Regions from separate parts of the Mammaliicoccus fleurettii genome, predicted to be linked through region 2. Evidence: riboswitches for the same ligand, from Rfam matches in the RefSeq annotation. Region 2 holds a riboswitch; each other region holds the start of a gene.
The links. Region 2 has a riboswitch for thiamine pyrophosphate ahead of B2G86_RS11925 (thiamine phosphate synthase). Riboswitches for the same ligand answer to the same signal wherever they lie in the genome.
Positions count from the first base shown of each region.

Region 1: it holds a riboswitch for thiamine pyrophosphate, as region 2 does, so the genes downstream of both, B2G86_RS03625 (ECF transporter S component) here and B2G86_RS11925 (thiamine phosphate synthase) in region 2, are expected to answer to the same signal.
Region 3: it holds a riboswitch for thiamine pyrophosphate, as region 2 does, so the genes downstream of both, thiD (bifunctional hydroxymethylpyrimidine kinase/phosphomethylpyrimidine kinase) here and B2G86_RS11925 (thiamine phosphate synthase) in region 2, are expected to answer to the same signal.
Region 4: it holds a riboswitch for thiamine pyrophosphate, as region 2 does, so the genes downstream of both, B2G86_RS07115 (3-oxoacyl-ACP reductase) here and B2G86_RS11925 (thiamine phosphate synthase) in region 2, are expected to answer to the same signal.

Region 1 is NZ_MWJM01000003.1:143,001-148,755, forward strand. It holds gene B2G86_RS03615 (energy-coupling factor transporter transmembrane component T family protein) at 21-812, opposite strand; gene B2G86_RS03620 (ABC transporter ATP-binding protein) at 802-2,205, opposite strand; gene B2G86_RS03625 (ECF transporter S component) at 2,217-2,792, opposite strand; TPP riboswitch at 2,888-2,991, opposite strand; gene B2G86_RS13555 (hypothetical protein) at 3,117-3,242, opposite strand; gene auxA (lipoteichoic acid stability factor AuxA) at 3,390-4,688, shown strand; gene B2G86_RS03635 (class I SAM-dependent rRNA methyltransferase) at 5,301-5,755, shown strand, end outside.
Region 2 is NZ_MWJM01000020.1:11,468-17,222, reverse strand. It holds gene B2G86_RS11950 (DUF488 domain-containing protein) at 1-212, shown strand, start outside; gene B2G86_RS11945 (ThiF family adenylyltransferase) at 310-1,308, opposite strand; gene B2G86_RS11940 (thiazole synthase) at 1,308-2,075, opposite strand; gene thiS (sulfur carrier protein ThiS) at 2,077-2,277, opposite strand; gene thiO (glycine oxidase ThiO) at 2,274-3,380, opposite strand; gene B2G86_RS11925 (thiamine phosphate synthase) at 3,373-3,966, opposite strand; TPP riboswitch at 4,023-4,131, opposite strand; gene B2G86_RS11920 (hypothetical protein) at 4,309-4,704, shown strand; gene B2G86_RS11915 (YflT domain-containing protein) at 4,724-5,056, shown strand; gene B2G86_RS11910 (HdeD family acid-resistance protein) at 5,132-5,659, opposite strand.
Region 3 is NZ_MWJM01000013.1:18,909-24,663, reverse strand. It holds gene B2G86_RS13650 (aggregation-promoting factor C-terminal-like domain-containing protein) at 308-1,156, shown strand; TPP riboswitch at 1,280-1,377, shown strand; gene thiD (bifunctional hydroxymethylpyrimidine kinase/phosphomethylpyrimidine kinase) at 1,490-2,302, shown strand; gene thiM (hydroxyethylthiazole kinase) at 2,295-3,086, shown strand; gene thiE (thiamine phosphate synthase) at 3,087-3,728, shown strand; gene yidC (membrane protein insertase YidC) at 3,810-4,679, shown strand; gene B2G86_RS10185 (HD domain-containing protein) at 4,853-5,530, opposite strand; gene cls (cardiolipin synthase) at 5,592-5,755, opposite strand, start outside.
Region 4 is NZ_MWJM01000007.1:24,777-30,531, forward strand. It holds partial or broken gene B2G86_RS07110 (PTS fructose transporter subunit IIC) at 1-1,281, shown strand, start outside; partial or broken gene B2G86_RS13625 (PTS sugar transporter subunit IIA) at 1,425-1,859, shown strand; TPP riboswitch at 1,943-2,042, shown strand; gene B2G86_RS07115 (3-oxoacyl-ACP reductase) at 2,152-2,904, shown strand; gene B2G86_RS07120 (NtaA/DmoA family FMN-dependent monooxygenase) at 2,935-4,242, shown strand; gene B2G86_RS07125 (AEC family transporter) at 4,239-5,162, opposite strand; gene B2G86_RS07130 (Glu/Leu/Phe/Val family dehydrogenase) at 5,499-5,755, shown strand, end outside.

The DNA of each region.
Region 1 (5,755 bases), on a different contig from region 2:
TGGTCAAATATAACGCAATGTTATCTAATATCAGAAATGCTTGTTATGGGTATATAAATACTTAATAAGTACGCAACAACTACAAGCAAAATCGTCATTAGAACAAAATATAAATCTTTCATTGTAATAGGTACTTTATAATAGTAAGTTCTTTTTTGATTCGTAAATCCTTTCGCTTCCATTGCCACAGCTAATCTATGAGACTTTCTAATGCTTTGACTTAAAGTAGGTATAAGCAAATGATTTACCCATTTCAATCCTTTACGATTACTTTTGTCTATAACTGAATACCTCATTTTTAAAGCTTGTCTTAATTGCATAAATGAACTAAACATAATTGGTATCAATCTAATTGAAGCCATAAAAGCATAAGCAATTTTAGGTTTTAACTTTAAATGTTGCATGAAACTGTAAAATACGAAAATAATTTGAGAAGTAAAAGGAATGACCATCCCATAAAATGAAATGACGAGTGTACGCATTGTTACATGTAAACCTCTTAGTAAACTCTCATTTGTTATATGAATGATCCCTAACTGAAATATAGTATTATCTCCTTCACCATAAAAAATCATAAACAAAGAAGAAGTAAATCCAAAGAATAATGTAATCATAATTATAATGAGAAGGGGTAACCATTTAACACCACTCATTATAATTAAATAAATAAACATTATAAGGGTTAAATAAATCATGAAATCAAAATCATGAATAAATATAGCAAAGAAAAATAATACTATACCTAATAAAAGTTTGGTTAAAATATTTACATCATCTATAAAAGTAGAATATTTTTTCCAATTAGTTAACATGTGATTCACCACCGTTAACGTCTAATTGATGATTGTTAATGACTAATGTTCTTGTAGCATATCTTTCTATTATTTCATTTTCATGCGTGATCATTAATATAGTTTGTCCTTTGCGAACTCTTTCATGAAATAACTTGATAAGTTCAAAAGTATTATGACTATCCAAACCAAATGTTGGTTCGTCTAATAAAATAATTTCTGAATTAGTACTTAATGCTGTTGCTACACTTAAACGTTTCTTTTGGCCAATAGATAGTTCAAAAGGATGTTGGTCTTTAACATGATACAAGTTTAAAAGATTTAACATTTCATTAGTTTTTTCAATTGCGGTTTCTTTGTCTTGAAAAGCAAAATTGATAAATATTTCATTAAAGACAGATATTTCTATAAACTGCAATTCTGGGTTTTGATAGACAAAGTACATATGTTTAGATGCATCTTTAACTTTTTTTAATTGTTTATTCTTATATTTAACTTGTCCATTATATTTTATAAGTTGCATTATACTTTCTAAGAATGAAGTCTTACCAGAACCGTTTTGTCCTGTAAGCCCAATCCATTCACCACTATTAATAGTTAAGTTATCTATTGTAAAAAGTTTTCTGTTACTTCTTAAAATATCTAAATCTTTAATTGTTAATAAAGTTTCTTGTGCGGAAGATTTATTTTTTAATTGAGGTGCATAATTCCAAGAAAGTGGATGCCATACACCATACTGATTTAAAATATCTATATGATTTTCCAATATATCAGATGGAGTACTATCGTGTGTGATTTGTCCTTGTTCATTCATAACAATCACTCTATCGACAAAATTCCAAATATAATCAACTTTATGTTCTACAATTACAACAGTTTGATCTTTCCAATGTTGCATTATTAAGTCCCAAAGTTGCGTTGTAGACTGATGATCGAGCATAGCTGTCGGTTCATCTAGAAATAATGTTTGAGAATTTTGTAATAATATAGAAGCAATAGCTAATTTTTGTTTCATACCACCACTTAAACGGTTGATTTTTAACGAGGCATCAGCATTTAAATTCACTTTATTCATTGCTTCATTAATCATTCCATCCATCTCTTTTGGATCTACATTCATATTTTCAAGTACGAAAGCTAATTCTTCTTTAATCTCAGGCATACAAAATTGTGTATCAGGATCTTGAAAAACAACTCCTGGAAGTGTGTCGATAGTTATAGAATCAAGTTTCATTGGAATATCCAATGACCTAGGTATAATGCCGTTTAATACATTTAGTAATGTACTTTTTCCTGAACCACTTGGTCCTAATAACAGTACTTTCTCTTTATCATTAATTTGAATATCTAAATTTTTAAATATAATGCGTTCATCGTCTGGGTATTTAAGTCTTAAATTTTTTAGTGATAACAATTGGTTAACTCCTATAGTAAGTCATAGTCTTTTTTAGATGCAGGTCTAAATAGTTTAGTGACGCCAGTCTGATCAAGCGCTCTTACAATTGCATATCCTAAAGCGCCGCCTACAATAGCACCACTTAAAATTCTAATTGTGAACATCAAAATTACATTCCATAATGCAACATCACTTAAATAATTATAAAACCAATCAATCGGTAACGTAATAATACCTGCCAACATTCCGGCAACAATAGCAACTGATAATTTTCTATATTTATAACGAACTACTAAAAATACAATTTCACAAGCTAAACCTTGAAGTAATGCATAAACAAAAGTAGGTATATCAAATTGTCCCATTACAATTGTTTCGCCAGCACCAGCAGCAAATTCTGCAAGTAAAGCCACACCTGGTTTTTGAATAATTAAATACGCTATAATTGCTGCTATAAACCAAAAACCATATACGGATTGTTCTAAATGTAATCCTAAAGGTTTTAATATTTCATATGGAATCCATAAAAATTTATAAATGATTGCAAATAAAGCACCAATTAAAACTGTGACCAAAATATCAGATAAAGTTAATCTCTTTGACATGCTAATTATCTCCTTTTTTATAAAAAAATGTGCACTCCTATATCTAAATAGAAGCGCACAAAAATATTGTTATCATTTATAAATGAATATTATTATATGATTTACGAACACTTTCCTACGCTAGTATCATCTAGATCAGGTACAAAGGGTTCAGACCTTCTCATGTCTGTCTCAGTTTAAAACACCCCTAGTGCATTTATTAAATTGTTATCACTACGATAAGTCTTATCATGCATTTTGTCAATAGGCTATAATGAACAAAAAAACCCCCTATGAAAAGATAGAATGTTTCCATAGGGTATTTATTAGAACTACGAAAGTTGTTTATTCAAATGTATCTTGAATATTATCTTTTGTTTCGTCTTGTCCATTTTTATCGTCTTTCTTATTTTCTTGTTCTTGTTTCTTAGCTTTTTCTGCTTCGTCTTTATGTTTATCGTTATGTGTCATAAATAACACTCCTTTAAAATGTATGATATTATTATATACCCAACAACATATGAGTTTTAAACTTAATGTACTACTTGGGACTGATTTTCAATTTAATTAAAGACATTTGAAAATGAAACAATTATAATGTTCAATGAGGTGAAGAACATGTCTATAAAGAAAAAAAGCTGGGAAGTTCATTTTAGTCGTATTATAGGAATATTCATTTTAATTACCGGATTACTTATATTATTTAATGCACCACGTATTAAAGATTATAATATCAAGGAATCAAATGATATCCATATAAGAAATATTTGGGACTTTTTTGTAGCTTTTTTTGATGAGTTGGTTAGAATATTGCACCATTATATTGGTGGTTTTCCTGTAATAGCAGCAATAATAATTTTACTATTTGGTATATTTATTTTACTGATTGGACGTACTTTAAGAAGAACAACGAATTATGATTATGACATTTCTATATTTTATATCGGCTTGACGATAATATTAATGATTGTCATGATGATGACGATGTTCCAAGTTTATAGTTTTGCATCATTCTTATTTATTATCCCATTCAGTATTCACATTGGATATGTTGTTTATAAAAATGAGCTTAATCCGATGAAACGGAAACAGCATTATTTATGGATTATCATTTCTTATGGTATATGTTATTTCATTTCTCAATTTGCAATGAACCATAACATTGATGCGGAAAATGTAAAGCCTATCGATGTAATGAGCGTTAATTTATTCTTTGTATTATTATGGTGCTTTAGTCAAATGTCCGTATGGATTAGTTTATATTTAAGAAGATCTTTACCAGTAAGTGATAAAGATATTGAAATGGTTAATGATGAAAAACACTCAAGAGCAAATAATAATTTATTAACAAGTAAAATATTTAGCATATCTGAAAGTTTTTATGAAAAATCACAAAGCCTGAAGCAAACAACTTTAGAAAAGTTTAACTCTGAAGAAGCAATTGCTAAAAGAAAAAAACGTAGTGAAAAATGGAAAGAAATTATAAAAATTGAAGATGATGATATTCCGAAATGGATGAGAAGACCTAAATGGTTAAAGAAAAGTTATATAGAATGGATTTGTACAGCAATTTTATTCTTATTTACTTTTATTGAGTTTAACAATCGTAATGGCTTATTCTTATCAGGAGAATGGAAATTATCACAAACTCAATATGTGTTTGAATGGTTAACATTATTTATAATGTTGTTGCTTATCATTTTATATGCATACTTTAATTACACGACAAACTATAAAAATAAAAATAATTTTGGGAAACTATTCGTTATATCAGCACTGTTCTTTGAAATTGCAACGACATTCTTTGTCTCAGCAATTCAAACATCACAGTTCTCAGTATTCATAACACCAATTTCATTTTTACTATTATTGTTTGTAACACCAGCATTTATAATTCATCTAAAAAAATCTTTCTAGAGAAATATAGTCAAAACCTGTCAACAAAGTCGAACTTTGTTGACAGGTTTTTTATGTTTTAGAGTATCAGTATAATTTTTGTAGGACTTTTTTATTCACACAACATGTAAGTAGAGTAAATATGGATAGGTGTAGTGACAAAACTGAAGAGAAGTGTAAATATGGATAGCTATAGTGACAAAACTGAAGAGAAGTGTAAACAAGGGCAGCTGTAGTGACAAAACTGAAGAGAAGTGTAAACAAGGGCAGCTATAGTGACAAAACTGAAGAGAAGTGTAAACAAGGGCAACTATATTCACACAATTCAAGAGTTATATAACATTTTATATATATAGATTAAAATAAATATTTAGCTTGATAGTGAAATTAAAAATGTAAAAAGTAAATATTTTTAATGAATTTCTTTGGAAAATGTATTGCACGGAATAATCTTATCCTTTATACTAATTTTAGTAAGCGTTTACATAAAAGGGGATCAAACTTTCTGGGGGAAATTTTGATTAATAAATTCGGTTAACAGAGTATTCTAAAGGGGGATACTCTGTTTTTTTGGCGTTTTGCGTAATATACGTTATAATATGTGAGACATTTCGAAAGGATGGCCAAAAAATAATGAAACAGTTAATGCTCAAAAGAGGTAAAGAAGATAAATATTTAAGAGGTTTCCCTCTTGTTGAAAAAGATGATGTATTTGATATGCCAAGTACAGATGAAGGTGAATTAGTAGCGCTTGTAGATTCTGGTAAAAGATTTATTGCTACAGCTTATTATGGTGAACAAAATAAAGGTATCGGTTGGGTATTATCTTTAGATTCAACTGAAAAGATAGATCATAACTTTTTTGTAAATCTATTTAAGACGGCTAAAAGTGAAAGAGAATATTATGATCATGTTGATGGTATAAATGCATATAGAATATTCAATGCTGAAGGTGATGGTATCGGTGGATTGACAATTGATTATTACGACGGACATTTACTGATTCAATGGTACTCTGTAGGTATTTATCGTTTGAAAGATAGATTGTTACCTGCTATTAAAGAAGTATTTGAATATAAATCTATTTT
Region 2 (5,755 bases):
GGTTTAATCACGATCCAGATAAATTTTCTTCCTTTAAAGAAAAATATAAAAAAGAACTAAAATCTGGCGAGCAACAAGAAGCTTTAGAAGAACTAAAAGAAATATACAAAAAAAGCGATAAAAAGGTTGTCTTATTATACAGTGCGAAAGATGAAAAAAATAATCAAGCAGTAGTTCTAAAAGAAATAATTGACCATCAGAAAAAAGATTGATATAAACGTATTTTAAAACTGGCAATCTACTGCCAATATAATGATAAGAGGCTGTGACAATTAATTTGTCAAGCCTCTTAATTCTGTCCTTTTATTGCTATTTTATGCTTCTATTCAACTGTTGATACATTGTCTTTGCATCTTCTTTTGTGCTTATTCCATGAACGTTCATGCGACCGTCTTTAAATAAAGTCATGTTTATATCTGCATACTTTATAAATTTTACATAATCATTTTCTTTAATAATATGACCTGGGAAATAGTGTGCGAATTCAAATGCATGTTGTTTAAATCTGAATAAGAATGTATCTCCACAAAGTGATTCTATTGATGGATGATAAGAATTATTCAAAGAATGGTATGTTTTTTGTTCACATACAATACAATTGTTGTTTTTTAAAACATCTATATTCCTAGTGCGTGTAGATATTTCAAAGGTATCAATCGTAATCAGTTTTTTAGAAAATCCATTTCCAGAAACGAAGCGTAATAATTCGGATACTTCATAACTTGCTACTTGTTGAACGACAGGTGGTAATACACCATTAATTGCACAGCTTTCACCAGTATGTGGAACTGTATTAAGGATGCACTGCAAACAAGGCCCAGTAAAATCTATAGCATATACAGTTCCTTTGCTTCCAACTGCTGCTCCGTATATCCATGGAATCTGTAATTTATGGCTCACTTCATTGATTAAAAAACGCATATCAAATTGATCCATTCCATCAATTATGATGTCAGGTTGTATGTCGCTAATGATGTATTCAATGTTATTTGATGTCATTTCTTGATGAATCGCGTTTAGTTCAACATTATGATTAATTTGCTTTATTTTTTCTTTTACAGCGTATACTTTTGGTAACATTGCTTGTGCATCATGCTCATCATAAAGTGCTTGGCGATGTATGTTTGACAGTTCTACAATATCCATGTCGATGATTGATAATTTATGTGCACCCATTCGAGCTAATAATTCTGCGACATGGCTACCAAGAGCACCAGCACCCATGATTAAAATATTTATATTTTGTAATTGTTTTTGGCTTTGTTCTCCAAAGTGCTGATACTTTATTTGTCTTTCATAACGGTTCATTATAAGAAACCTAAACCTTCAGTAGGGCTAGATGCTTGTGCAGTATATTTAACAGGTATTCTACCGGCAGTATAACTTAATTGTCCTGCTTCAATACCTAACTTCATTGCGCTAGCCATAGTTACAGGGTCTTTAGCACCAGAAATAGCAGTGTTTAATAAAATAGCATCTGCACCTAATTCCATTGCATAACAAGCATCTTTCGGAGAACCAATACCAGCATCGACGATAACAGGAATACTTGATTGTTCTATAATATATCTTAAGTTAAGAGGGTTATTGATTCCTCTACCTGTACCTATTGGTGAAGCGAGGGGCATAATAGCGTGAACACCTAATGCTTCTAATCTTTTTGCTAGCACGACATCACATGAAATATATGGACATACGATATAGCCTTTTTCTAATAAAATTTCACAAGCTTTGTAAGTTTCTATTGGGTCAGGCAATAACGTTTTATCATCACCAATTACTTCCACTTTAATGAGATTACATAATCCAGCATGATTCGCAATTTCAGCAATGCGCACAGCTTCTTCGGCAGTATGAGCACCAGCTGTATTAGGGAATGTAATGAATTTTTCTAAGTCTACGTTAGCTAAAGGATTGGGTAAAGATTTATCATATAAATTCATTCGTCTAACAGCAAAGGTTAGAACTTCCGTGCCAGATGCTAGTATGGCTTCAGATTGTGTTTGTTCGTCTTTAAACTTTCCTGTACCTAATAATAATCTTGAGTTAATTTCATATGGTCCTATTTTTAACATTTTATCCGCCTCCGACAAATTCTAATAGTTCTAATCGATCTGACTCTCTAACGAGAATATTGCTAAATTGATTATTCTTTACAAGTGTGTCATTCCATTCAACTATAATTCTTTCTTGATCTAACTCTAGCGATTGGAGTAAATCAGACAAAGTTAATACTTCGTCGAAATTAAATTCATCTCCATTGATCATACATTTCATAACTGAACACTCCTTTTAACTTTAAAATCATCTAATAATGATGGTGCTTGATCATTAACAATCCATTCAGAAAGTAACTTTCCAATGATAGGTGAAAGTAAAATACCATTTCTATAATGTCCAGTTACTAAGAAAAGACCATGATCTATTTCATCCATAATTGGCCATTCATTATGAGTGTATGGCCGAATACCAGACCATTTATGGATGATATTGCTTTCCTTTAATATTGGTATATATGATGTTGCTTGGTTAATTAACCATTTTTCTCCTTCAACTGAAGTGCCAACTGAATAGTCATCAAAATAACTTGTAGCTCCAACTAGGAATGTATTGTCTCGTTTAGGTACAATATAGCATCCATTCGTTATAAACAAAGTTTGTTTCAAACTAAGCTGTTCATTCTTTAATAACAATACTTCACCTTTAACCCCAGTTAATTTCGGCTCAATTTGATAGTCTTCTAATAGTTTATTACTCCATGCACCTCCTGCTACGACAACCTTTTTTGAGAGCAAAATAGTATCTGAAGTATGAACTTTATAACAATCTTTTAAACGTTTGATTGCTTTAACTTCAGTGTTATATAATCGTTCAATCCCTTTATTGGTAATTGATTTTAATAATGCTTTTGTATATTTTGAAGCATTAATCTGGCCGTCATCAGGGATGTATATAGCAGGATGCTTAAATTCAATTGTATGTTTAGAAAGATTGTCTAAATCCTTTTTGTTTAATGGTGTTACAGATCTATCTCGCTCATTTAAAAAATGATATTGCTCTGTTAAACATTCGACGTCTTCTTCTGAAGCGGCCATTTTGATTAATCCGTGTTCTTGATAATCTATATTAATGTTTGTTTCTTTATATAATTCATGGCTTAAAGCTTTAAAATAATCTCTTGAACGTAAAGCGAGTTGGTAAAGAGCTGTATCTTGAACAAATTCATTTTGAGCACCTAACATGCCACCTGCTTTATATGATGCATGTAAACCAGGGATATCACGATCAATTACTGCAATAGATAAATGTGCTTTGTCCATTAACTCACGTGCAATAGACATGCCAATTACACCAGAACCGACAATTATAACGTCATACATATGCATGCCACACCTTCCTTAAATGATCTATTTCTTGAATGCTACAATCTCTGAAAAAGGAAATTGCACAAATTCCTTGAAAACCTGCTGGAAGTACTTTAAGTGAATCTTGATTGATACCACCAATAGCATAAATAGGGATATCAATCGATGTTGCAATATTGATTTCATCAACAGTCTTAGGAATGAGACCTTCTTTTGAAGATGATTCAAAGACATGTCCGAAAAATACAAAATCTAAATGATGATGTTTAGCACGTTCAACACTATGAACAGAATGCGTCGACATACTAACTGAAATATGTGGATGAGACTCTTTAAATAAAAAAGCTTGTTCGTCATTTTCTCGAAAATGAATAAAGTGTAAGTCATATAATTCAAGAACAGAAATATCTGTATGAACCATTATTTTGTCTTTAGGAAAACCATGAGTTAACAAATAATCAATCGCGTTACATAATAAATCGCGACTCATAGGAACTCTAAGCAATAATAAGTCAATATCATTTGAAATCTCTATATAATGATCTAAGTCATCATTAACTAAATGCTTGTACGGTGAAATGGCTATAAACAATTGAATCACTCCAAATAAAAAAGCGCTATTTTTCCATATATAGAAAAATAGCGCAAAAATTAGCTTCTTTAGATACGCCACTTTCCTACGCCAGTATGAACTGGATCAGGTTCTGGGAATCCTAAAGTCGCTACTTTAGTCTCAGCCTCTAATAAGGCACTTCCAGTGGTCTGTTATTTAATTATTAATTTCATTGTACATATAATAGTCTGAATGTTCAAATAGAAAATTAAAATAACAAGAGTTTAATAAAAATAATAAAGGGAATTAAAACAAATAATAACTAGTTTCTCTTTATACGTATGAATAAAAATGCTACATGATTTTATATCATAAAAGGTGGGATGAGAGATGGGTACACTTTTATTTATCATTGCATTACTTATAATCGTAATTTTATATCTCATAGTTAGAATGAAATATATTTCAGACTTTAACAAAAGAAGAACAGTACGTAAAAGAGAACAAAGATTAAAAGAACTTATTAACTCAGCATTCAAAATCGATAGGTTACAATTAATCGAAGAACGGAAAGCAGATATTAAATTAAAATATAATAAAAGAGCAATAGCCGTTAAACGAGAACAAATCAAAAAGGTAGATTCAAGTGACGAAGAAAGAATTGAGATTAAATATGAATTGCCAGATGGTATAACTAAAGAAGAAATCTTTGATTTTATAATAGAAAATAGTAACTTCTATATTACTGAAGAACGCTATAATAATTTAAAAACTCAAACAGAGTAATTGAATGGAGGCTATTATGATGAATCCTGTAGTCAAAGTATATACAAATGAAAAAGATTTAGAAACAGACGTCAACACATTAAAAGACCAAGGCATTAGTCAAAAAGACATTTATATACTCTCATCAGACGAAGCACACACAGCAGAAATCGTAGAGCAAACAGAATTAGAAAATATCAATTACAATAGAAAAGATATTGGTGGATATTCTTATAAAGAAGATGAATTTCTAAGGAAGTTAGAAATACTTAATATAACTGAAATAGAAGCAGAAAAATATATAGAAGAAATAAAACAAGGAAAAGTATTACTGATCGTAACAGATCAAAGAATAAAAGGCGTATTAAAATAGCGTCGTTATAAACATACTAAAAACCCAGCAGACACAAAAGTCATGCTGGGTTTTTAGTATCTATAGCATTCAAAATTAAGAAGCTAAAGCATCAATTACATAAAATATACCAAACAATATAAACATAAAAGCAATCATGAATGAAATAAATACCGCAGCAAGAAGCGGGTTGAATAATAAAACAATACCTGCAAAAATACCAACAATATTTAAAATAATAGATATAGTATGAAAACCTTTGTTAGATTTCTCGATAGGCGTAACAGTAAAAATAGCGACAATATTATTAATAATAAACCAAATCGCAAAAATATAAATTAAGAAAACAGAACTCTCAGCAGAATTGAACATAACAACAAGACCGAAAATAATATTAATCACACCAAGAACAATCGTCCAACCATTCGGTATTCCCATCATTTTCTTACCCGCACGTCTAAAACTAATCTCTAGTACACCACTAATAACAGAGAATAAACCAATCAACCACGTAATAGCATAAAAATTCTCAAGCGGAAAACTGAAAATAACAATACCAATAATTAAAAACAAAGCACCCATCACAAAACTCGGCCACTTAAATCTATTCGTTTGTTGAGCCATAATATAACCTCCTAAAAATATGTAATGAGTATAGTATAAAACGATAAGAGAGTAAGGGGAAGGATAAAGGTTGGAAAGAATTGCTTATATTAATTT
Region 3 (5,755 bases), on a different contig from region 2:
AATTCCAGAACTTGCTGTCTTGCTGTAGGGCAGCAAGTATACATATGTTACATTAATTGTTTAATAAATTACATATAGATGACAAATTGTCTGATAATTAATTTTACTCAATCTTTATAAATGCTTTAACAAAGGCTTTTATACTTAAATATCGCTAGATTTCACTTAGAAATACGTGTAATCTAACTGTAATATAAGGTGTTGTTTTTTCATATACCTGTAACCTATGACATAAAAAATAATGGTATAGTTTAGAAAGTAAAAATCATATAAAAAGTGAAAACCTTACGGGAGGAAACATTCAATCATGAAAAAATTATTAGCAGTTTCAACAGCGGCAATTGCAGTTACTACAGGGGTAACTGCTACAGCAGATGCAGCAACTCATACAGTTAAATCTGGTGATACTTTACATAGTATTTCACAACAATATGGTACATCAGTAAGTGCTATTAAAGCAGAAAACGGTTTAAAATCTAACTTAATCTTACCTAATCAAGTAATTAAAGTTAACGAAGCTAAAGCAGCTACAGAATCAACTACAGAATATACTGTAGTTTCAGGAGATACTTTAGGTAAAATTGCATCTAAATATGATGTAACTGTATCTCAATTAAAAGCATGGAACAACTTATCTTCAGACTTAATCATTGTTGGACAAACTTTATCATTACAAGCACCAGCTCAATCAGCTGTTCCAGCTCAAGCTCCAGTAGCTCAACAAGCGCCAGTTCAACAAACTAAAGAACAAGTTGCAGCTCCAGCTCAACAACAAAGCTACCAAGCGCCAGTACAATCTTACAAAGCGCCAGCTCAACAAGCATATAAAGCACCAGCTCAACAAAGTTACCAAGCGCCAGCTCAAAGAGTAAGAACTACTCAAACATCAACAGCTAGCACTGGTGGATCAACTAAAGCTCAATTCTTAGCTGCAGGTGGTACTGAAGCTATGTGGAATACAATTGTATTACCAGAATCAAGCGGTAATCCAAATGCTGTTAACCCAGCTGGATATAGAGGTCTTGGTCAAACTAAAGAATCATGGGGAACAGGTTCAGTTGAACAACAAACAAAAGGTATGTTAAATTATGCGAAACAACGTTACGGTTCTGTTGAAGCTGCATTATCATTCCGTTCTCAAAATAACTGGTGGTAAGCCATACACTTTAATTAAAAGTGAATTAATATATTAATCCAATCGTCTAGGAAATATCCTAGGCGATTTTTTAATTTGACCGTATCTCTTCAATTTGATAATCTTTAATTAACTGAATAGATGAATGACTACTAGGGGCGCCTGTTGGCTGAGATGATTTTATCAGTCCCTTAACACTTGATTTGGATAATGCCAACGTAGGGAAGTGGTCAATTAGCGTATTATACTACACTTAATTGACTTCTTTTTAACGAAAGAGGTCTTTTTTTATTAAGTAATAATCAAATAGTATAGATTTTATAAATATGAAAATTAAATTTGAGGTGGCTTATTATGAAAAAACCAAATATAGCATTAACAATAGCTGGAACTGATCCAACGGGTGGAGCGGGTATAATGGCTGATTTGAAATCTTTTCAAGCTTCAGGGGTTTATGGTATGGCTGTAGCAACAAGTATTGTTTCTCAAAATACTTTAGGCGTTCAAGATGTTTATCATTTGCCCGTAGAAGTAATTGAAAGTCAGTTGAAGAGTGTCTTCGATGATGAGCAGCCACATGCAATTAAAACAGGTATGATAGCTTCTCAAGAGATGATGAATGTCATTAAACCATTTATTGCACAGTCAGGTAAGCCTTATGTTATTGACCCAGTAATGGTTGCCAAAAGTGGTGATGCCTTGATGGATGACAAAGGGAAAAATAAACTTAAAGAAATATTATTGCCACTTGCTACAGTTGTTACGCCAAATATTCCAGAAGCGGAAGATATAACTGGTTATAAAATTCAAACAGAAGATGAAATTAAGAAAGCTGGTGCTTTTTTCTTAAATGAAATTGGGACTAATGGTGTTGTCATAAAAGGTGGCCATCTTGAAGGTGATGCGATTGATTACTTATTTACGAAAGATGGAATGAGAAGTTGGAATAGTGAAAGATTCAGTACACAGCATACACACGGCACAGGATGTACTTTCAGTGCTGTTATAACTTCTGAGTTAGCAAAAGGTCATTCAATAGAACAAGCAGTCGAAGTAGCTAAAAGGTTTATAACTTTAGCAATTCAATATACGCCAGAAATAGGTAAGGGAAGAGGACCAGTAAATCATTTTGCATATCAAAAAATAGAGGGATTAGATTATGAGTAAATTAAATAATATAAGAGAAAACAGTCCACTAATTGTGTGTTATACAAACGATGTAGTAAAGAACTTTACAGCGAATGGGTTAATATCTCTAGGTGTTAGTCCAGCAATGAGCGAAGAACCAGAAGAAGCTCAAGAATTTTCAAAAGCTGCAGGTGCGTTCTTAATTAATATAGGTACAATCACAACAGATAAAGCTTATGATATGAAAGAATATGCAGAAATCATGTATGAAAACGGTGTGCCAGTCATTCTAGATCCAGTAGCGGTTGGTGCATCACAACTAAGAAAAACTTTTTGTAATACTTTATTAAATGATGAAGTAGTTGACGTAATTAGAGGTAATGCTTCAGAAATATTAGCACTCATCGAAGACGATACAATGATGAAAGGAACAGATAGTGATGCTTCATTAGATGCTATTAAAATTGCTAAAAAAGCCCATCAACAATTAAATTTACCTATTATATTAACTGGAAAAGTGGATGTTATAGCTTGTGATAATAAAATCATAGCATTGAATAATGGAAGTGAAATGTTAACTAAAGTTACTGGTGGAGGTTGTTTATTAGGTGGTGTTGTAGCTGCATTTTTATCAAACGAAAAAACTATAAAAATTGATCATCTAGAAGAAGCACTATCTACTTATAATGTTGCAAGCGAAATAGCTAGCCAACAACCAGGTGCTCATTTGCCAGGGACATTTCAAATTGCTTTGATAGATCAATTACATGCCATAACCGATGAAATAGTAGCAGAAAATAAGAAAGTGAAAGTAGTGAAATAAATGTTTGATATAAATAAATTAAAAGTATATTTTATCGCTGGCAGTCAAGATACACCAGATAGAGATTTATATAAAGTAGTTGAAGAAGCTTTAATAGGTGGCATCACAATGTTTCAGTTTCGTGAAAAAGGAACAAATAGTAAAAAGGGAATTGAAAAAGAAACATTAGCTAAAGATTTATTTGAACTTTGTAAAAAACATAAAGTGCCTTTTATTATTAATGATGATGTAGATTTAGCTTTGAAATTAAACGCTGACGGAATACACGTTGGTCAAGATGATCGCAATGTATCAGAATTTATAGATAAGTTTAAAGGGAAAATTATCGGATTAAGTGTCGCAAATAGCAATGAATATGAGAAATCGGATATTTCTGAAGTAGATTATATCGGTACAGGTCCAGTACATTCTACAGTTTCTAAAGATGATGCAGGTAAAGAAGGTGGATATGACCTTATAAAAAATATTAGAAAAATCGATAATGAAATTCCAATCGTTGCAATAGGTGGTATTACAGAGGCAGATGTCTTACCTTTAATAGATGCAGGAGCAAATGGTGTAAGTGTTATATCAGCAATTGCAAAAAGTGAAAATATTGAACAAACTGTGAAGGGTTTTCATAATCAATATAAAATTCTTTAATAAAATTAATATATTGATTTATGTTGTCATCATTCTATGATAGAATAACCTTTATGTGAGTATATCAATAGAGGTGGAAAAATGAAGAAAAAAGCTTTGTGGCCATTATTATTCGGTATAATGGTTGTGCTAGCTGGCTGTGATTATTCTAAACCTGAGAATAGGGATGGATTCTTTTATAATACATTCGTTAAACCAATGGATAGCGTTATTCATTGGCTTGGTGCTAATTTGGATCACAACTATGGTCTAGCTATTATCGTTATTACATTAATTGTTCGTTTTGCGTTATTCCCATTTATGATGAAGACGTATAAAAACCAAAAATTAATGCGTGAAAAAATGAAACTTGCAAAACCTGAAATGACAGCAATTCAAGAAAAAGTTAAACGTGCTCGTACACAAGAAGAAAAAATGGAAGCCAATCAAGAAATGATGGCTTTATACAAAAAGCACGGAATTAATCCAATGAATATGGGTTGTTTACCAATTGTCATTCAAATGCCAATTGTTATGGGTCTGTTCTATGTATTGAAATACCCTACAGAAGGCGGGATTACAGAATATCCTCATTTCTTATGGTTTAATTTAACTCAACCAGATCTTTTCATTACAATTATTGCAGGTATTATATATGCACTACAAGCATTTGTTTCAATGAAATATGCCAATGTTCCTGATGAACAGAAAAACATGATGAGAATGATGATGTTCATTTCTCCAATTATGATTATCTGGATGTCATACATTTCAGCTTCAGCATTAGGTTTATATTGGGCTGTCGGTGGTGCATTCTTAGTAGTTCAAACATGGTTAGGTAACGTGTTCTACAACAATAAAGTTGAAGAAGAAATGAAACCTATTATCGAAGCACATGAAAAAAATCAACAAGAAGCAAACAAAGAAAAGAAACCAGCTAAACTAGTTTCTAACAAAAAGAAAAAGAAATAAATTTAAAAAAAGAGCTTAGGACATAAATATCCTAGGCTCTTTTTTGTATAGAATGGATATTTACAACGATTTTGTAAGTGCGGACGCCTGAGGGAATAGTATGCGCGAGAGACTACAGGCTAGAGCCATACCCTCTGGCAAATGCACGAACAAAATCGTAAGATACTTTTGAGTTAGGATTTATGTCCTTCTCCGTTCTTTGTAACATCCCATTCTTTATAGAATTGTTCTAAGAAGCTCTCCATATACGAATGTCGTTCTTGTGCAATTTCTTTTCCTCTTTCAGTATTCATCATATCTTTCAATAATAATAATTTTTCATAGAAATGGTTAATTGCCGTATTTGGCTCATCATGGTACTGGCTTGAATTTAAAGTATTTAAGTTTCTAGGTTTCTGTGTTGAGATATGCATTGGTTCTTTAAAATGACCTGCATATTGAAATGTTCTCGCTATTCCAATTGCACCAATAGCATCTATTCTATCTGCATCTTGTACAATTTTACCAGCTAAACTTTTTAATTTGCCATTGTTTTTACCACCATTAAAACTCATGAATTTAAGTATATGAACAATTTCGTCTTGAATGTCTGAACTTAATTGCATTTCATTCATCCATTTGTATAATTGTTCCCAAGCTGTAGTAGTATCTTTAAATAATTTTTTATCCACAGAGTCATGTAATAGGCTAGCTAACTCTACAACAAAGGTATCTGCCTTTTCATAGTGTGCAATATCTAATGCGTGAAATCTTACTCTTAAAATATGTTCGAAGTCATGCCCAGTAGTATCTTGTTGATGTAGTTGTCTTACGTATGCTTCAGCATTTAAGATAATCTTTTCTTTATTCATCGTTTTCTCCTTAAAAAAGCAGATAGAAACGGATGTATAATCGATTCTACCTGCATAATTTTTATAATATTGGTGACAGTAGTCTAGCGATACCTTCTTTTAACTTAATCCAAGTACTTCTGTTGTCATATTTTTCTACAGTAAGTAATGATGAATGTTTCATATCGTTTTTATAAGCAAGGCGTGAATTTTTTGCAATTTCATGATCATAAATGAATGCATTTA
Region 4 (5,755 bases), on a different contig from region 2:
AAGTAGAAACACAAGGTGGTGTTGGGGCAGAAAATGTACTAACATCAAAAGAAATTAGAGAAGCAGACGGCATCATTATTGCTGCTGACAGACAAGTTGATTTATCACGCTTTGACGGGAAACGATTAATTAACGAAAGTGTAAGAGAAGGTATCCACAATCCTCAACTACTTATTCAACGCATCATTGATCAAGACGCTAAAATACATCATGATAAAAATGGTAATAAACAAGCTGATGATGATGATCAAAAAAGTGGTCTACAAATGGTATACCAACATTTAATGAATGGTGTTTCCTTCATGGTTCCATTCATTGTAGTTGGTGGTTTATTAATGGCTATAGCATTAACATTAGGTGGAAATGCTACGCCAGAAGGATTGAAAATTCCAGAAGATTCATTTTGGAAATCTATAGAAAACATTGGTAGCTTAGCATTTAGTTTCATGGTTCCTATACTAGCTGGTTATATTGCGGTCAGTATTGCCGATAAACCTGGTCTAGTTCCAGGTATGATTGGTGGTGCAATTGCCGCTGACGGAAGTTTCTATGGCAGTGAAGCTGGCGCAGGTTTCTTAGGTGGTATTGTTGCTGGTTTCTTAGCTGGTTATATAGCAAAATGGATTAAAAACATCAAAATTCCAAAAGCGATGGCACCTATTATGCCAATTATAATTATTCCGATTATATCTTCAATAATAGTAGGACTCATATTTATATTTGTTATTGGAGCACCAATTGCCAGCATTTTTGAAGGATTAACAACATGGTTAAAAGGTATGCAAGGTGCAAATAGTGTCATCTTAGCCCTTATTATTGGCGCAATGATTGCATTTGATATGGGTGGTCCTGTAAATAAAGTAGCTTTCTTATTTGGATCAGCATTAATTGCTGAAGGTAACTATTCAGTTATGGGTATGGTTGCAGTAGCAGTATGTACGCCACCAATTGGATTAGGACTAGCAACATTCTTTAATAAACGTAAATTTAATAAAGGTGAAATTGAAATGGGTAAAGCTTCATTCACAATGGGACTTTTCGGTATTACCGAAGGTGCTATCCCATTTGCAGCCCAAGATCCATTACGAATTATTCCAGCAAATATGGTTGGCGCAATGGTCGCTGCCGTTATAGCATCTATAGGTGGCGTTGGAGACAGAGTAGCTCATGGTGGACCAATCGTAGCAGTACTTGGTGGTATAGATAAAATATTATGGTTCTTTATAGCCGTTATTGTCGGAAGCATCGTGACAATGCTTGTAACATTACTTTTAAAGAAAAAAGAAAAATCATTAGTCACAACTGATACTGCAGATTCAGACAGTAACCTTACATCTTCTTTCATGGGAACTGAAGATGATGATCATAAAGAAGAAACAACATCAAACACTGAAAAGAAAGAAGAAAATACAGAAACGTTCGAAGTATTTGATAAGAATGTTATAGCAATAGAAAATCGTAACATGTCTAGAGATGAAGCTATAGATAAACTTATTCAAAACTTAAAACATCATAACTATATTGAAGATGAACAAATTTTGAAAGAAGGCGTACTTAAACGTGAGTCAGAATCAACGACTGCAATAGGTATGAATGTAGCCATCCCGCACGCTAAATCAAATGTCGTAAAACAACCAGTTGTAGCAGTACTCAATAATAAAAACGGTGTAGATTGGGAAAGTTTAGATCATACACAACCAAAAATCATCTTCCTAATCGCCGTACCAAATGACAGTAGTGATACACACTTAAAACTACTACAAAGACTATCACGTACGCTGATGGACGACGAAACACGAGAACAATTAATAAATGCAGATAGTACTGATAAAATATATAATATATTGAAAGAAATATAATTTGAAGCGCTCAGTATGAATCTTGCATCTCTTAGACTAACTTGACATACTTACCTAAAAACTATACATTGAAAATAATTAAATAAATGCACTAGGGGTGTTTTAAACTGAGATGAGTATTTACTCAAACCCTTCGAACCTGAACTAGTTCATACTAGCGTAGGAAAGTGTTGGTGAAATGAATTTGTAGGGACGAATATGCCCTTTTATAAATAGCTTTCTAATTTTACACAACTTTCTTACAAGATGGTTGTGTATTTTTTTATTTAAATTTTGATTAGGAGTGATTTAAATGACGAGAACAGTATTAGTTACAGGAAGTAGTAGAGGTTTAGGTGCAACAATTGCACGTACATTAGTAAATGAAGGTCATCAAGTTATCATCAATTACAACAACAGTAAAGAATCCGCTGAACATCTTGTTGCTGAACTTGGGAATGAATGTGCTATTGCTATTAAAGCAGACGTTACAAACCGTAAAGAAGTTAATCAATTAATATCAGAAGGAACAAAACACTTTGGACAAATTGATGTTGTTGTTAATAATGCACTCGTTAACTTTAAATTTGATCCTGTTAAGCAACAACCTTTTATCGATCTTTCTTGGGAAGATTATCAACAACAAATTGATGGTACTTTAAAAGCTGCTTTTAATATCGTTCAAAGTGTGGCGCCTCAATTTATTGAAAGAAAACATGGAGCTGTTATTAGTATTGGAACAAACCTATTCCAAAATCCCGTTGTGCCATATCATGAATATACAACTGCAAAAGCCGGATTAATCGGTTTCACACGCAATATTGCAGCAGAATTAGGCCAATATGGTATTACTGCAAATGTAGTATCTGGTGGCTTACTAAAAACGACCGATGCAAGTTCAGTTACAACACCTGATGTGTTTGATTTAATTGCCCAGTCTACGCCTCTAAAAAAAGTTACAACTCCACAAGATGTTGCAAATATGGTGAGTTTTTTAGCATCAGATAAAGCAACCGGCATAACAGGGCAAAACTATACTGTTGATGGTGGTTTAACGATGAACTAGCATTTCAAACGAGAATTAAGGAGAATATGAATGAAAAAATTCAATCATGAACAACTAAACATCGGTGTCTTATTATATGGATGTGGACATCATCAAGCTGCATGGCTTATGGAAGATTCATATATCGAGCAAATTGGAGATATTTCATACTATCAATCATTGGCTCAGCTTTCAGAAAAAGGATTATTAGATGCAGTGTTTTTTGCTGATAATCAATCGTTCCCTGCTAATGCAGACAGTGAAATGCCAGCATTTTGGCTAGATCCAATTGTGAATTTAACTGCTATATCTCAAGCAACAAAACATATTGGATTAGTTTCAACAATATCAAGTTCTTTCTCAAATCCTTATACTGCAGCTAGACAACTTTTAACGCTTGATCATGCTACTAATGGACGCGTCGGTTGGAACTTAGTTACATCTATGTCCGACTTAGAAGCACAAAACCATAGTATGCCTGCTCTCCCACCACACGACAGAAGGTATCAACAAGCTTATGAGTTTGCTGATTTAATGGATAAATTGTTCACTTCTTGGCATAAAAAAGATTTCATACATTCGCGAACAACAAATCAATTGATTAAACACGAACATATTCATTCTTTTAATCATTCTGGAGAGCATTTTCAAGTCAATGGACCTTTATCGACACCAAGCAGTCCACAAGGTAAACCTGTCGCTATGCAAGCAGGCGCTTCTAAACAAGGAATTGCTTTAGCAGTCAAACATGCTGATGCTGTCTATTCTGTTTCTTGGAATTTGAAACAAGCAAAAGCCTATAGAACCAAATTAAACAACGCGATTCAGCAAAGTAACACTCCGAATAAATACATTAAAGTATTCCCTGGATTAGTAACTTATGTGGCTGAAACGCATGAAGAAGCTTTGCTTAAAAAAGAAAAATTAGATAAACGACTTCCAATAGAAAATGCTATAAAACAACTTAGCACTTTTGTAAGACAAGACTGTACAAAATGGTCATTAGATGAACCCGTTCCGGAATTGCCTCCAGTAGAATCATTCGATGGTCCAGTAGGCAGATATGAAACTATTTTAGAAATTATTGAAGACACCCAACCTACAGTAAGAGCATTATTAGGTTATCTCAATGCTGGCGGTGGGCATCTTACTTTAATAGGGACACCTGTTGAAATTGTAGATGAAATGGAACGTTGGTTTAAATTAGGCGTAGCTGACGGCTTTAATTTAATGCCCCCTACTCTTCCATATAGTTTAGAAGACTTTGTAAAATTTATTATTCCAGAGTTACAACGTCGTGGACTTTATCGTGAATATTACTCAGGAAATACTTTTAGAGAATATTTAAATTTACATTAAAAAATAATATGAGATAAATAAATGACGATAACTACAGAAATCGAGCTGAATAAAGTAGACATAAAGACAAGTTCTGCCGCCAATTCTGGATAATTATCATATTCTTGAGCAATAACCGAACTATTTACAGATGTCGGCATAGCTGAAGCAATAAATAAAGTTTGTGCAATAATACCATCCAACCCCATGCATTTTATAATAACAAGTGCAATCGCTGGACCAACTATCAGTCGAACAAATATATAAATATACGATGACGACCATCTGAAGTTAATTTTAATGTTCGCAATTTGAGCTCCTAATAGAATTAAAGCAACTGCAATCATGGCGTCAGACAAATAACTAACTGTTGTCCACATAAATTCAGGAATTGGAATATGATTGTAGTTTAAGATGATTGCTAGTAAAAGCGCATAAATAATCGGCATCTTAAAATAATTAATGAGTGCTTTAAGTTTACCTAATTGAACAGATTGAATCGCAAAGACACCATATGTAAACGTAAAGATATTTTGTAAAGTTAACACAATCACTTGCGCTGACATTGCTAGTGGATCACTCTTAAAAACAATATCATTTAATGGTGCACCATAATTACCAGAGTTAAAAAAGAGCACGCTGTTCGTCAATGTCGTCTCTTTACCTTTATCTAAATTTTGTATTTTGGCCAATGCGAAAGCAACGATATATAACATCACGATGTAAATAATAAAGAAGATAACAATAGAAATCAGTAAATTAACAGCTAAGTCAGCTTTGTAGAACTTCGCAAAAATAAACCCAGGAACGAACACGTTAATATTCAATTTAGCTAACGTTCTCAAGTCTAACTTAACACGCTTTTGTAGAACATAACCTAATCCTGTCATTAGAAAGATAGGTACAACAACAGTAAGTAAAATATTGAACATTTCAGCCAAAAAAACACCCCCTCTTTCAAGTAACAAATGCTATTGATTACATTTATCATAACATTGTTAACAACTTGTTGGAGGGGGTATTTTCAGCGAGTACGTTATAACAAAAACGAGTCTAGGACATTTAACTTGTCCTAGCCTCGTTTCACACTATAATAAATCTTTACTCGTTATATTTGAAACAGCTCATAAATTTACTATATAAATAAGAATTATAAAATTTTCGAATTTTTTAGTAAATTCTGTTTATTTTATTGAAAAATATTTTCATAAGTACTATGATTAGTTTTAATATGTTTTTTTTAACATAGTTTTTATACATACGAAGGAGAGTCAATCATGAGTGAAAAAAGTAATCTTGTTACTTCAACACAGAATATTATTGAAGAAGCATTATATAAATTAGGTTATGATGAAGGCCTTTACGAGCTTATTAAGGAACCTGCTAGATTCTTAAAAGTTCGCATACCAGTAAAAATGGATGATGGTTCAGTACAAACTTTTACAGGCTATCGTTCTCAACATAATAGTTCAGTAGGACCGACTAAAGGTGGCGTTCGTTTCCATCCAGATGTCGACGAAAATGAAGTCAAAGC